Linked DNA regions of Paraburkholderia fungorum. The main gene of each other region encodes a partner of the protein of the gene in region 3 in a complex. Links are inferred from orthologs where the notes say so. Each region holds a gene or a part of one and is shown on either strand. Other genes may lie near its edges. The genes, in order: secA, secG and secY.

What was found.
Region 1: the proteins of secY (region 3) and secA are in contact, whole or in part, in a crystal structure (PDB 3DIN), measured with the Thermotoga maritima proteins. The link is inferred for Paraburkholderia fungorum from one-to-one orthologs. Residues at the interface, in WP_004081795.1 of Thermotoga maritima: Glu108, Gly109, Glu110, Glu111, Ala236, Glu237, Arg238, Arg239, Ile240, Thr241, Ile242, Gln243, Tyr244, Ala245, Arg246, Arg247, Val248, Thr249, Gly250, Arg251, Arg252, Val253, Tyr254, Gly256, Ala257, Ser258, Thr259, Tyr260, Leu261, Pro262; in WP_004082002.1 of Thermotoga maritima: Glu261, Ala262, Arg263, Lys300, Ala301, Arg302, Thr303, Ile304, Ile305, Leu323, Tyr324, Asp325, Pro326, Val329, Ser330, Tyr333, Ile336, Lys340, Phe345, Val349, Glu363, Phe364, Tyr374, Ser375, Gly376, Gly377, Glu393, Ile395, Thr482, Ser483.
Region 2: secY (region 3) and secG share a complex: the UniProt entries of both Escherichia coli proteins name them as parts of the sec protein translocase complex. The link is inferred for Paraburkholderia fungorum from one-to-one orthologs.

The regions. Positions count from the first base shown.
Region 1 is NZ_FNKP01000001.1:3,448,595-3,452,067, forward strand. What follows is about bases 117-3,438. They hold secA (preprotein translocase subunit SecA), read right to left. Parts: upstream 3,134-3,438; coding sequence 317-3,133; downstream 117-316. Other genes in these bases: argJ (bifunctional glutamate N-acetyltransferase/amino-acid acetyltransferase ArgJ), read right to left, coding at 117-154; BLS41_RS15320 (DciA family protein), read left to right, coding at 3,433-3,438. In the rest of the region: more of argJ, read right to left, coding at 1-116; more of BLS41_RS15320, read left to right, coding at 3,439-3,473. UniProt on the Escherichia coli protein: Required for protein export, interacts with the SecYEG preprotein conducting channel.
Region 2 is NZ_FNKP01000001.1:1,434,397-1,437,355, forward strand. The notes cover bases 53-2,860. They hold secG (preprotein translocase subunit SecG), read left to right. Parts: upstream 53-1,167; coding sequence 1,168-1,554; downstream 1,555-2,860. Other genes in these bases: BLS41_RS06330 (NAD(P)H-quinone oxidoreductase), read left to right, coding at 53-186; tpiA (triose-phosphate isomerase), read left to right, coding at 308-1,090; BLS41_RS06350 (NADH-quinone oxidoreductase subunit A), read left to right, coding at 1,919-2,278; BLS41_RS06355 (NuoB/complex I 20 kDa subunit family protein), read left to right, coding at 2,342-2,821; BLS41_RS06360 (NADH-quinone oxidoreductase subunit C), read left to right, coding at 2,843-2,860. In the rest of the region: more of BLS41_RS06330, read left to right, coding at 1-52; more of BLS41_RS06360, read left to right, coding at 2,861-2,959. UniProt on the Escherichia coli protein: Subunit of the protein translocation channel SecYEG. Overexpression of some hybrid proteins has been thought to jam the protein secretion apparatus resulting in cell death; while this may be true it also results in FtsH-mediated degradation of SecY.
Region 3 is NZ_FNKP01000001.1:3,619,378-3,622,404, forward strand. Bases 94-2,969 are described here. They hold secY (preprotein translocase subunit SecY), read right to left. Parts: upstream 2,267-2,969; coding sequence 920-2,266; downstream 94-919. Other genes in these bases: rpsK (30S ribosomal protein S11), read right to left, coding at 94-120; rpsM (30S ribosomal protein S13), read right to left, coding at 149-514; rpmJ (50S ribosomal protein L36), read right to left, coding at 556-672; infA (translation initiation factor IF-1), read right to left, coding at 693-911; rplO (50S ribosomal protein L15), read right to left, coding at 2,313-2,747. Also shown: more of rpsK, read right to left, coding at 1-93; rpsE (30S ribosomal protein S5), read right to left, coding at 2,970-3,027. UniProt on the Escherichia coli protein: The central subunit of the protein translocation channel SecYEG. Consists of two halves formed by TMs 1-5 and 6-10.

The DNA.
Region 1 (3,473 bases), 170 kb from region 3 along the record:
TGAACGCACCGGCTACGGTCGCGCTTTCGTCGACGGTAATGACGAGCACGTCCTTGCGGTTCGGCTTGCGGATATTCGCCTCTGCCCAGCCAAGCGAAACGCCGGCGACAGGGTGGAGTTGAGCGGGATCGATCGAAGGGAAATTGACAGCCATGGTCGCGACCTGTCGAAGAAAATGCCGGCAGGCGCCGGCATTAGGGAAACGGAAACTGATGGCTCGGGCAGGTTGCCGAACCACCGCGAAATCTGATGCGAAACTACAGCGAAGCACAGGATGAAACGACGCGGCGCGCTCGGGAGCGCGCCGCTTTCGGCATTACACGATCTTGCCGTGGCACTGCTTGTACTTCTTGCCGCTGCCGCATGGGCACGGGTCGTTACGGCCGACCTTCGGCACGTTGTCCGCGCTCACGTTGGCTGTGACTTGCGACGACGAGCCGTGGCTCATCGCGTCGCCGATCATCGCAGCGGTCGCTGCTTCTGCCGCAACCGGCACGGCCGCTGCGGCTGCCGCTTCAGCGAACTCGGCGTGGCGAAACTCGACGTTCTCGAGATGGCCGCCCTGCTCTTCCAACTGATCGGCTACGTCTTCCAACTGTTCCGGCGACTGGATCTGCACGTTCATCACCACGCGGGTGACTTCGAGCTTCACGGCGTCGAGCATCGCGGCGAACAGTTCGAACGCCTCGCGCTTGTATTCCTGCTTCGGATTCTTCTGCGCGTAACCGCGCAGATGGATGCCCTGACGCAGGTGGTCGAGCGCAGCCAGATGTTCGCGCCAGCTACGGTCCAGCGTTTGCAGCATGATCGAGCGTTCGAACGAGCTGAACGACTCGCGGCCGACCAGTTCGACCTTTGCTTCGTACGCTTCGTCCGCTGCGGCTTCGACTGCTTCGAGAATTTCGTCCGCGCTGATCGAATTCGACTCGTTGATCATTTCCTGGATCGCGAGGTCGAGCTGCCATTCGTTGCGCAGCACTTCTTCGAGTTCAGGCACGTCCCACTGTTCTTCGATGCTGCCTGCCGGCACGAACTGATGAACGATATCGGCGATCACGCCATGACGCATTGCGCCGATGGTTTCCGTGATGTCGTTCGCTTCGAGCAATTCATTGCGCTGCTGGTAGATCACCTTGCGCTGATCGTTCGACACATCGTCGTATTCGAGCAATTGCTTGCGAACGTCGAAGTTGCGCGCTTCAACTTTACGCTGCGCCGATTCGATGGAGCGCGACACGATGCCCGCTTCGATCGCCTCGCCTTCCGGCATCTTCAGGCGATCCATGATTGCGCGCACGCGGTCGCCCGCGAAAATGCGCAGCAGCGGATCTTCCAGCGAAAGATAGAAGCGCGACGAACCCGGGTCGCCCTGACGGCCGGCACGGCCGCGCAGCTGGTTGTCGATGCGGCGCGATTCGTGACGTTCGGTGCCGATAATGTGCAGACCGCCAGCGGCCTTCACCTGATCGTGCAGCGCTTGCCACTCGTCGTGAATCTTCGCGATACGGCGCTGCTTTTCGTCGTCGGAGAGCGTTTCGTCCTTTTCGAGGAACGACGCCTGCTTTTCTGCATTGCCGCCGAGCACGATGTCCGTACCGCGACCGGCCATGTTGGTAGCGATCGTGATGCGTTTCGGACGGCCCGCTTCGGCAACGATTTCCGCTTCACGTGCGTGCTGCTTCGCGTTCAGCACCTCGTGCGACAAACCGGCCTGCTTCAGCAGATGCGACAGCAGTTCCGAGTTTTCAATCGACGTCGTACCGACCAGCACCGGCTGACCGCGCTCATAGCAGTCGCGAATGTCGCGGATCACCGCGTCATAACGCTCTTTGGCGGTCTTGTAGATCTGATCCTGCTTGTCGATCCGCTTCGGAGGACGATTGGTCGGGATCACGACCGTTTCGAGACCGTAGATCTCGTTGAATTCGTACGCTTCCGTATCCGCCGTACCGGTCATGCCGGACAGCTTCGCGTACATGCGGAAGTAGTTCTGGAACGTGATCGACGCGAGCGTCTGATTCTCGCTCTGGATCTTGACGTGTTCCTTCGCCTCGACGGCCTGGTGCAGGCCATCCGACCAGCGACGACCCGACATCAGACGGCCGGTGAATTCGTCGACGATCACCACTTCGTTGTTCTGCACCACGTAATGCTGGTCTTTGAAGAACAGCGTGTGTGCGCGCAATGCTGCGTACACGTGGTGCATCAGCGTGATGTTTTGCGGCGCGTAAAGGCTCTCGCCTTCGCCGATCAGGCCCCACTCGGCGAGCAGACGCTCGGCCTTTTCGTGGCCCGATTCGGTCAGGAAAACCTGACGGCCTTTCTCGTCCAGCGTGTAATCGCCCGGCTTTTCGACGCCGGTGCCGTCCGCCTTTTCTTCGCCGATCTGGCGTTCGAGCAGCGGCGGCAGCGCATTCATGCGCACGTAGAGTTCGGTGTGATCTTCGGCCTGGCCGGAGATGATCAGCGGCGTACGGGCTTCGTCGATCAGGATCGAGTCGACCTCGTCGACCACCGCGAAATTCAGCGCTCGCTGCACGCGCGCGTCGGTCTCGTAGACCATGTTGTCGCGCAGGTAGTCGAAGCCGAATTCGTTATTCGTGCCGTACGTGATGTCGGCAGCGTAGGCCTGCTGCTTCGCCTCGTGGTCCATCTGCGACAGGTTGATACCCACCGACAGACCGAGGAAGTTGTACAGACGCGCCATCCATTCGGCGTCGCGCTGTGCCAGGTAATCGTTGACCGTGACGACGTGCACGCCGCGGCCCGACAACGCATTCAGATACACCGGCAGCGTAGCGACAAGGGTCTTGCCCTCGCCCGTGCGCATTTCGCCGATCTTGCCGTAGTGCAGGACCATGCCGCCGATCAGCTGCACGTCGAAGTGGCGCATTTTCAGCACCCGCTTGCTGGCCTCGCGGCAGACCGCAAAGGCTTCCGGCAACAGCTTGTCGAGCGATTCGCCGCTCGCGACGCGCTGGCGGAATTCACCCGTTTTGGCGCGCAGTTGATCGTCCGTCAATTGCTCGATCTGCGGTTCGAGCGCATTGATCGCCGCGACGGTCTTTTGATATTGCTTGACTAGCCGCTGGTTGCGGCTGCCAAAAATCTTCTGTAGAAAACCGGTGGTCATCGGATCGGTGTCTGCGTCGCGGCTTCGGCTGGGTTGCGCGGTGCCGATCGTACGGATCATGCACTGCGCTCCGGGGTCGGAAGGGCCTCGGCGGCTTAGTCCAAGAGTGAATTCGAATCGGGCATTTTAGCACGCGCCCCCGGCCGCGCCTGTGTCAGAGGCGCTACGTTGGCCTTGTGGACAATGCCCGCTGCGTCGGCTTGTGACCGTACGACTCGAGCCGGGCTGGCGTGCATCCCGCGCGGTACAATCGCGGCGTGAACGCGCAATAGGGTGCGAACACGCCCTTATTTACAAACATGAGCCGTTTTCCGTCCTTTTCAAGGCCGCCGCCGCAGCA
Region 2 (2,959 bases), 2.2 Mb from region 3 along the record:
ATCGAATTCAAGGCAAAAATTGCCGCGCAATTGAAAGAGCAGGTGTGGCCGCATCTCGAAGCGGGCCGCATCAAGCCGGTGATCTATCGCGTGTTTCCCGCTGCGCAGGCCGCCGAAGCGCATGCATTGATGGAAAGCAGCACGCACGTCGGCAAGATCGTGCTCGCTTGGGGTCAGGATAGTTGACACGGTCGGTTTGACCCGATCCACCCCACGCAGTAAAATTGCGCGTTTTGCGCACGCCGAATGAATCCGAAAGGCGGACTGTAAGCGCAAACAAAGTCCGCCGCCAAGACAAGACGAGACGATGTCGAAACAACAACGAGCCAAGCTGGTAGTCGGTAACTGGAAAATGCACGGGCGTCTCGCCGCCAATGCCACGCTGTTGCAGGCTGTATCGCAAGGCGCGGGCGAATTGCCGGCCGACGTGCGCGTCGGCGTGTGTGTGCCGAGCCTTTATCTGGCGCAAACCCAGTCGTTGCTGGAAGGTGGTCGTGTCGCGTGGGGCGTGCAGGACGTGTCTGCGTTCACGCACGGCGCCTATACCGGTGAAGTGGCTGCGCCGATGGTCGTGGATTTCGGCGCCACGCTCGCGATTGTCGGGCACTCGGAACGTCGCGCCTATCATCGCGAAAGCGCTGAGCTGGTGGCGGTGAAAACGCAGCGCGCGCTGGAAGCGGGTTTGACGCCGATCGTCTGCGTCGGTGAAACGCTCGAAGAGCGCGAAGCCGGATCGACCGAGCAGGTAGTTGGTTCGCAACTCGACGAAGTGCTGGCGAAATTGTCGGTGCAGGAAGCGGCCCGCCTGGTCGTCGCGTACGAGCCGGTCTGGGCGATCGGCACGGGCAAGAGTGCATCGTCGGAGCAGGCTCAGGCCGTTCACGCGTTCCTGCGTGCGCGCCTGGCGGCGAAGGGCGAGGCAGTAGCGGATGTGCCGTTGTTGTACGGCGGCAGCGTGAAACCGGAGAACGCGGAAGAGCTGTTCCGTCAACCGGATATCGATGGCGGCCTGATTGGCGGCGCGTCGTTGAAAGACCAGGATTTCCTGGCGATCTGCAAGGCGGCGGCCGCAACGAGCGTCGCCGGTTAAGCAGGGCGCTTTGGTGGTGACTCCATCCCGTGCAACACAGCGTGTCGCGCGGTTAAATAAAGACTCAGGTGAGTGTGATGCTGTATTTGAAAACATTGATTATCGTCGTTCAGCTGTTGTCGGCACTTGGGGTCATCGGCCTTGTCTTGCTGCAACACGGCAAAGGCGCCGATATGGGCGCTGCTTTTGGTAGCGGCGCATCGGGCAGTCTGTTCGGTGCGACTGGCTCGGCAAACTTTTTGTCGCGTACAACCGCAGTGCTCGCAGCGGTATTTTTTGTCACGACGCTGACGTTGACGTACCTCGGCGCATATCGGTCGAAGCCTTCGGCAGGCTTGCTGGGCGCGGCAGTGACGGCTCCGGTTGCGGCCTCGGCAGCACCGTCGGCCTCTGCGCCGGTCGCAGGTTCGGCTGCCCTGCCGGCATCGCCTGCATCGGTCCCGGCTACCGACGTACCGAAATAAATTTCGCGGCAATTTGTCTCTTGTGCGTTGAACAATCTGTTTAAACAAGTTACAATCTAAGTCTTGAAGCGATTCGCGGGTTACAAGTTGTTTTCCCGGATTGCATGCAGTGCCGACGTGGTGAAATTGGTAGACACGCTATCTTGAGGGGGTAGTGGCGAAAGCTGTGCGAGTTCGAGTCTCGCCGTCGGCACCAAAATGTTATCTAAATGCCAGCCGCTTGCTTCAGCTTCGGCTGGCATTTTTCACTTCTGGGCACGGCTTAAGTAGGGCTTGTGGCATGTGCGTTTCGGAAGTGATTTCGCGGCAGGAGTGCTATGCTCCTGTCGGCACTCAGAACCGAACCAACCGATTGAGGATTGTCTTGAACCTCGCAGCCTATTTCCCCGTCTTGTTGTTCCTCATCGTAGGCACCGGTTTAGGCGTAGCGCTGGTCAGTATCGGTAAGATTCTTGGTCCCAACAAGCCCGATACAGAGAAGAACGCACCGTACGAGTGCGGCTTCGAAGCATTCGAAGATGCGCGCATGAAGTTCGATGTTCGCTATTACCTCGTCGCCATTCTCTTCATCATTTTCGACCTTGAAACCGCATTCCTTTTTCCGTGGGGCGTAGCTCTGCGCGACATCGGCTGGCCTGGCTTCATGGCAATGATGATTTTCCTGCTCGAATTCCTGCTGGGCTTCGCCTACATCTGGAAGAAGGGCGGCCTCGACTGGGAATGATGGATTAATCGCCGGTTTGCGTGGGTGGCCAAGGCTTGCCGCCCCGTCTGGAGTGGAAAGCAAATGAGTATCGAAGGGGTCTTGAAGGAAGGGTTTGTCACCACGACGGCTGACAAACTGATCAACTGGACGCGCACCGGCTCCCTGTGGCCGATGACGTTCGGTCTGGCGTGTTGTGCGGTCGAGATGATGCATGCGGGCGCTGCCCGTTATGACCTTGACCGCTTCGGCGTGGTGTTTCGTCCGAGTCCGCGTCAGTCGGACGTGATGATCGTCGCCGGCACGCTGTGCAACAAGATGGCGCCCGCTCTGCGCAAGGTCTACGACCAGATGGCTGAGCCGCGCTGGGTAATCTCGATGGGCTCGTGTGCGAACGGCGGCGGCTATTACCACTACTCGTATTCGGTAGTGCGTGGCTGCGACCGGATCGTTCCGGTTGACGTTTATGTGCCGGGTTGTCCGCCGACTGCGGAAGCGCTGGTGTACGGCGTGATCCAGTTGCAGGCCAAGATTCGCCGCACCAACACAATCGCCCGTCAATAAGGCCAACGCCTCCCCCACAATATGGCAAGCAAACTCGAGACCCTGAAAGCGAACCTCGAGGCGGCCTTTGGCGGCCTCCTGTTGAGCATCAACGAAGCAATCGGTGAAGTGACGATCGTCGTGAAGACGGCCGACTAC
Region 3 (3,027 bases):
GGTGATCGTGATGATGGTGTTGTTGAACGACGCGTGAACGTGAACCACGCCCTCGGCGACGTTCTTCTTGACCTTCTTGCGAACGCGTTGCGCCGCGGAGTTGTTCGAAGCCTTAGCCATTACGTTTTCCTGTAACTGTCAGTTCCGCTTACTTCTTCAGCGATTGCGCTGCACGACGCGGACCCTTGCGCGTACGGGCATTCGTACGCGTGCGCTGGCCGCGCAGGGGCAAGCCCTTACGATGCCGAACGCCACGGTAGCAGCCGAGATCCATCAGGCGCTTGATGTTCATCGTCGTTTCACGGCGCAGATCGCCTTCAACGATGAACTTGCCGACTTCTTCACGCAGCTTTTCGAGGTCTGCGTCGTTCAGGTCTTTGACCTTCTTCGAAAATGCCACACCAGCAGCGACGCAGATGTCGCGCGAGCGCGTGCGGCCGACACCGTAAATAGCCGTCAGGCCGATTTCGGTATGCTGGTGATTCGGGATGTTAACCCCTGCGATACGAGCCATTGTTTTTCCTCAAACAAAAAGCGCAGCAAAAAGCGCGGCGTTCAGCCTTGACGCTGTTTGTGGCGCGGATCAGAGCTGCAAATCACGCGCACAACGCCTTTGCGCTTGATGATCTTGCAATTGCGGCAAATGCGCTTAACCGATGCCATCACTTTCATGATATTACCCTTTTTTCAAATCACTTCGCCCGGAACACGATCCGCGCACGCGACAGATCGTAAGGCGTCAATTCAACCGTTACCTTGTCGCCCGGCAAGATTCGGATGTAGTGCATCCGCATCTTGCCGGATATGTGTCCCAATACGACATGGCCGTTTTCCAGCTTCACCCTGAAGGTAGCGTTAGGCAGGTTTTCGATGACTTCACCCTGCATCTGGATAACATCGTCTTTGGCCATATGTCCTTTCAACGCATCGGGACGCCGCCGCCTTTGAAATTAGCTTTCTTAAGCAGCGATTCATACTGTTGCGACATAACGTACGACTGCACCTGCGCCATGAAATCCATTGTGACGACGACAATGATCAGCAGCGACGTTCCACCAAAATAAAACGGCACGTTCCAGCGCAGCACCAGAAATTCGGGCAGCAGACAAACAAACACGATGTAGATCGCACCAGCCAGCGTCAGACGCGTGAGGATACGGTCGATATACCGCGCTGTTTGATCGCCCGGGCGGATGCCAGGGACGAAAGCGCCACTCTTTTTCAGGTTGTCGGCCGTTTCTCTGCTGTTGAACACCAGTGCGGTGTAGAAGAAGCAGAAGAAAACGATCGCCAACGCGTACAGCAACACGTACACGGGTTGACCGGGCTTAAGGGCTTCGGCCACGTTGTGCAACGTGTCTGCGAACCAGCTGGTACGCGACCCCGAACTAAACCAGTTCAGGATAGTTGCCGGGAAGAGAATGATCGACGATGCAAAGATCGGCGGAATCACGCCCGACATATTCAGCTTCAGCGGCAGATGTGAAGACTGTCCGCCGTAAATCTTGTTACCGACTTGCCGCTTGGCGTAATTCACAAGAATCTTGCGCTGGCCGCGTTCAATGAACACCACCAGATACGTCACAGCAGCAATCAGCGCGACCACGATAATCGCCGAGATGATGCTCATCGAGCCGGTTCGCACCAATTCGAAGAGACCACCGATTGCATTCGGGAAACCCGCTGCAATACCGCCGAAAATGATGATCGAGATACCGTTGCCAAGCCCACGCTCCGTGATCTGCTCACCCAGCCACATCAGGAACATCGTGCCCGTCACCAGCGTCACGACCGTCGTCAACCGAAACACCATTCCCGGATCGATCACCAAGCCCGGCTGATTTTCCAGGGCGACGGCAATGCCGAACGCCTGGAACGTCGCCAGCAGGACCGTAAAGATACGCGTGTACTGCGTAATCTTCCGCTGACCCGCCTGCCCTTCCTTTTTCAGCGCTTCCAGCTGCGGCGAGACAATCGCCAGCAACTGCATGATGATCGACGCCGAAATGTACGGCATGATCCCCAGCGCAAAAATCGTGAACCGCGAAAGTGCGCCACCCGAAAACATGTTGAACATGCCAAGGATGCCGCCCGACTGGCTTTGGAACAACTTCGCCAGCTGGTCCGGGTCAATACCCGGCACCGGAATGTGCGCGCCGATACGGTAGACGATCAACGCCAGCAGCAGGAATACTGCACGCCGACGCAGATCGCCAAACTTCGCCGCGCTGCGACCGGGTTTTGCGAGACTCGGGCTGTTAGCCAAGTACCTTCTCCGATGCAAATGCTAGTGACGGCAAATAACTTGCGCGTTACTCGGCAAAAGAGCCGCCGGCTGCTTCGATAGCAGCGCGCGCACCCTTCGTCGCACCCAGACCCTTCACAACGACCTTGCGCTTGAGCTCGCCCGTCGCGATGATCTTGGCGCTCTTGATCAGCTCACCGACCAGGCCGGCTTGCTTCAGAGCCAGCAAGTCGATTTCGTCGACCGGCAGCTTTTCCAGATCAGAGAGACGCACTTCACCAACGAATTCCTTCGTCAGCGAGGTGAAGCCACGCTTCGGCAGGCGACGTTGCAGCGGCATTTGACCGCCCTCGAAGCCAACCTTGTGAAAGCCGCCCGAACGCGACTTCTGACCCTTGTGACCACGGCCAGCGGTCTTGCCGAGGCCGGAGCCGATGCCGCGACCAACGCGACGCTTTGCGTGCTTCGCGCCTTCAGCCGGCTTCAGGTTATTCAATTCCATTATCAACTCCTTGAGTCCTGGTCAGCCGCTTAGCTGATGACCTTAACGAGGTACGAAACCTTGTTGATCATGCCGCGCACAGCCGGCGTGTCCTGCAACTCGCTAACCGAGTTGAGTCGGCGCAGGCCCAAGCCACGCACCGTAGCACGGTGCGTTTCACGGGTGCCGATCAGGCTCTTGACGAGCTGGACCTTGACAGTTTTATCAGACATGGTGTCCACCTTAGCCCAGAATATCTTCGACGGACTTGCCGCGCTTCGCCGCGATGTCGCCCGGCGTG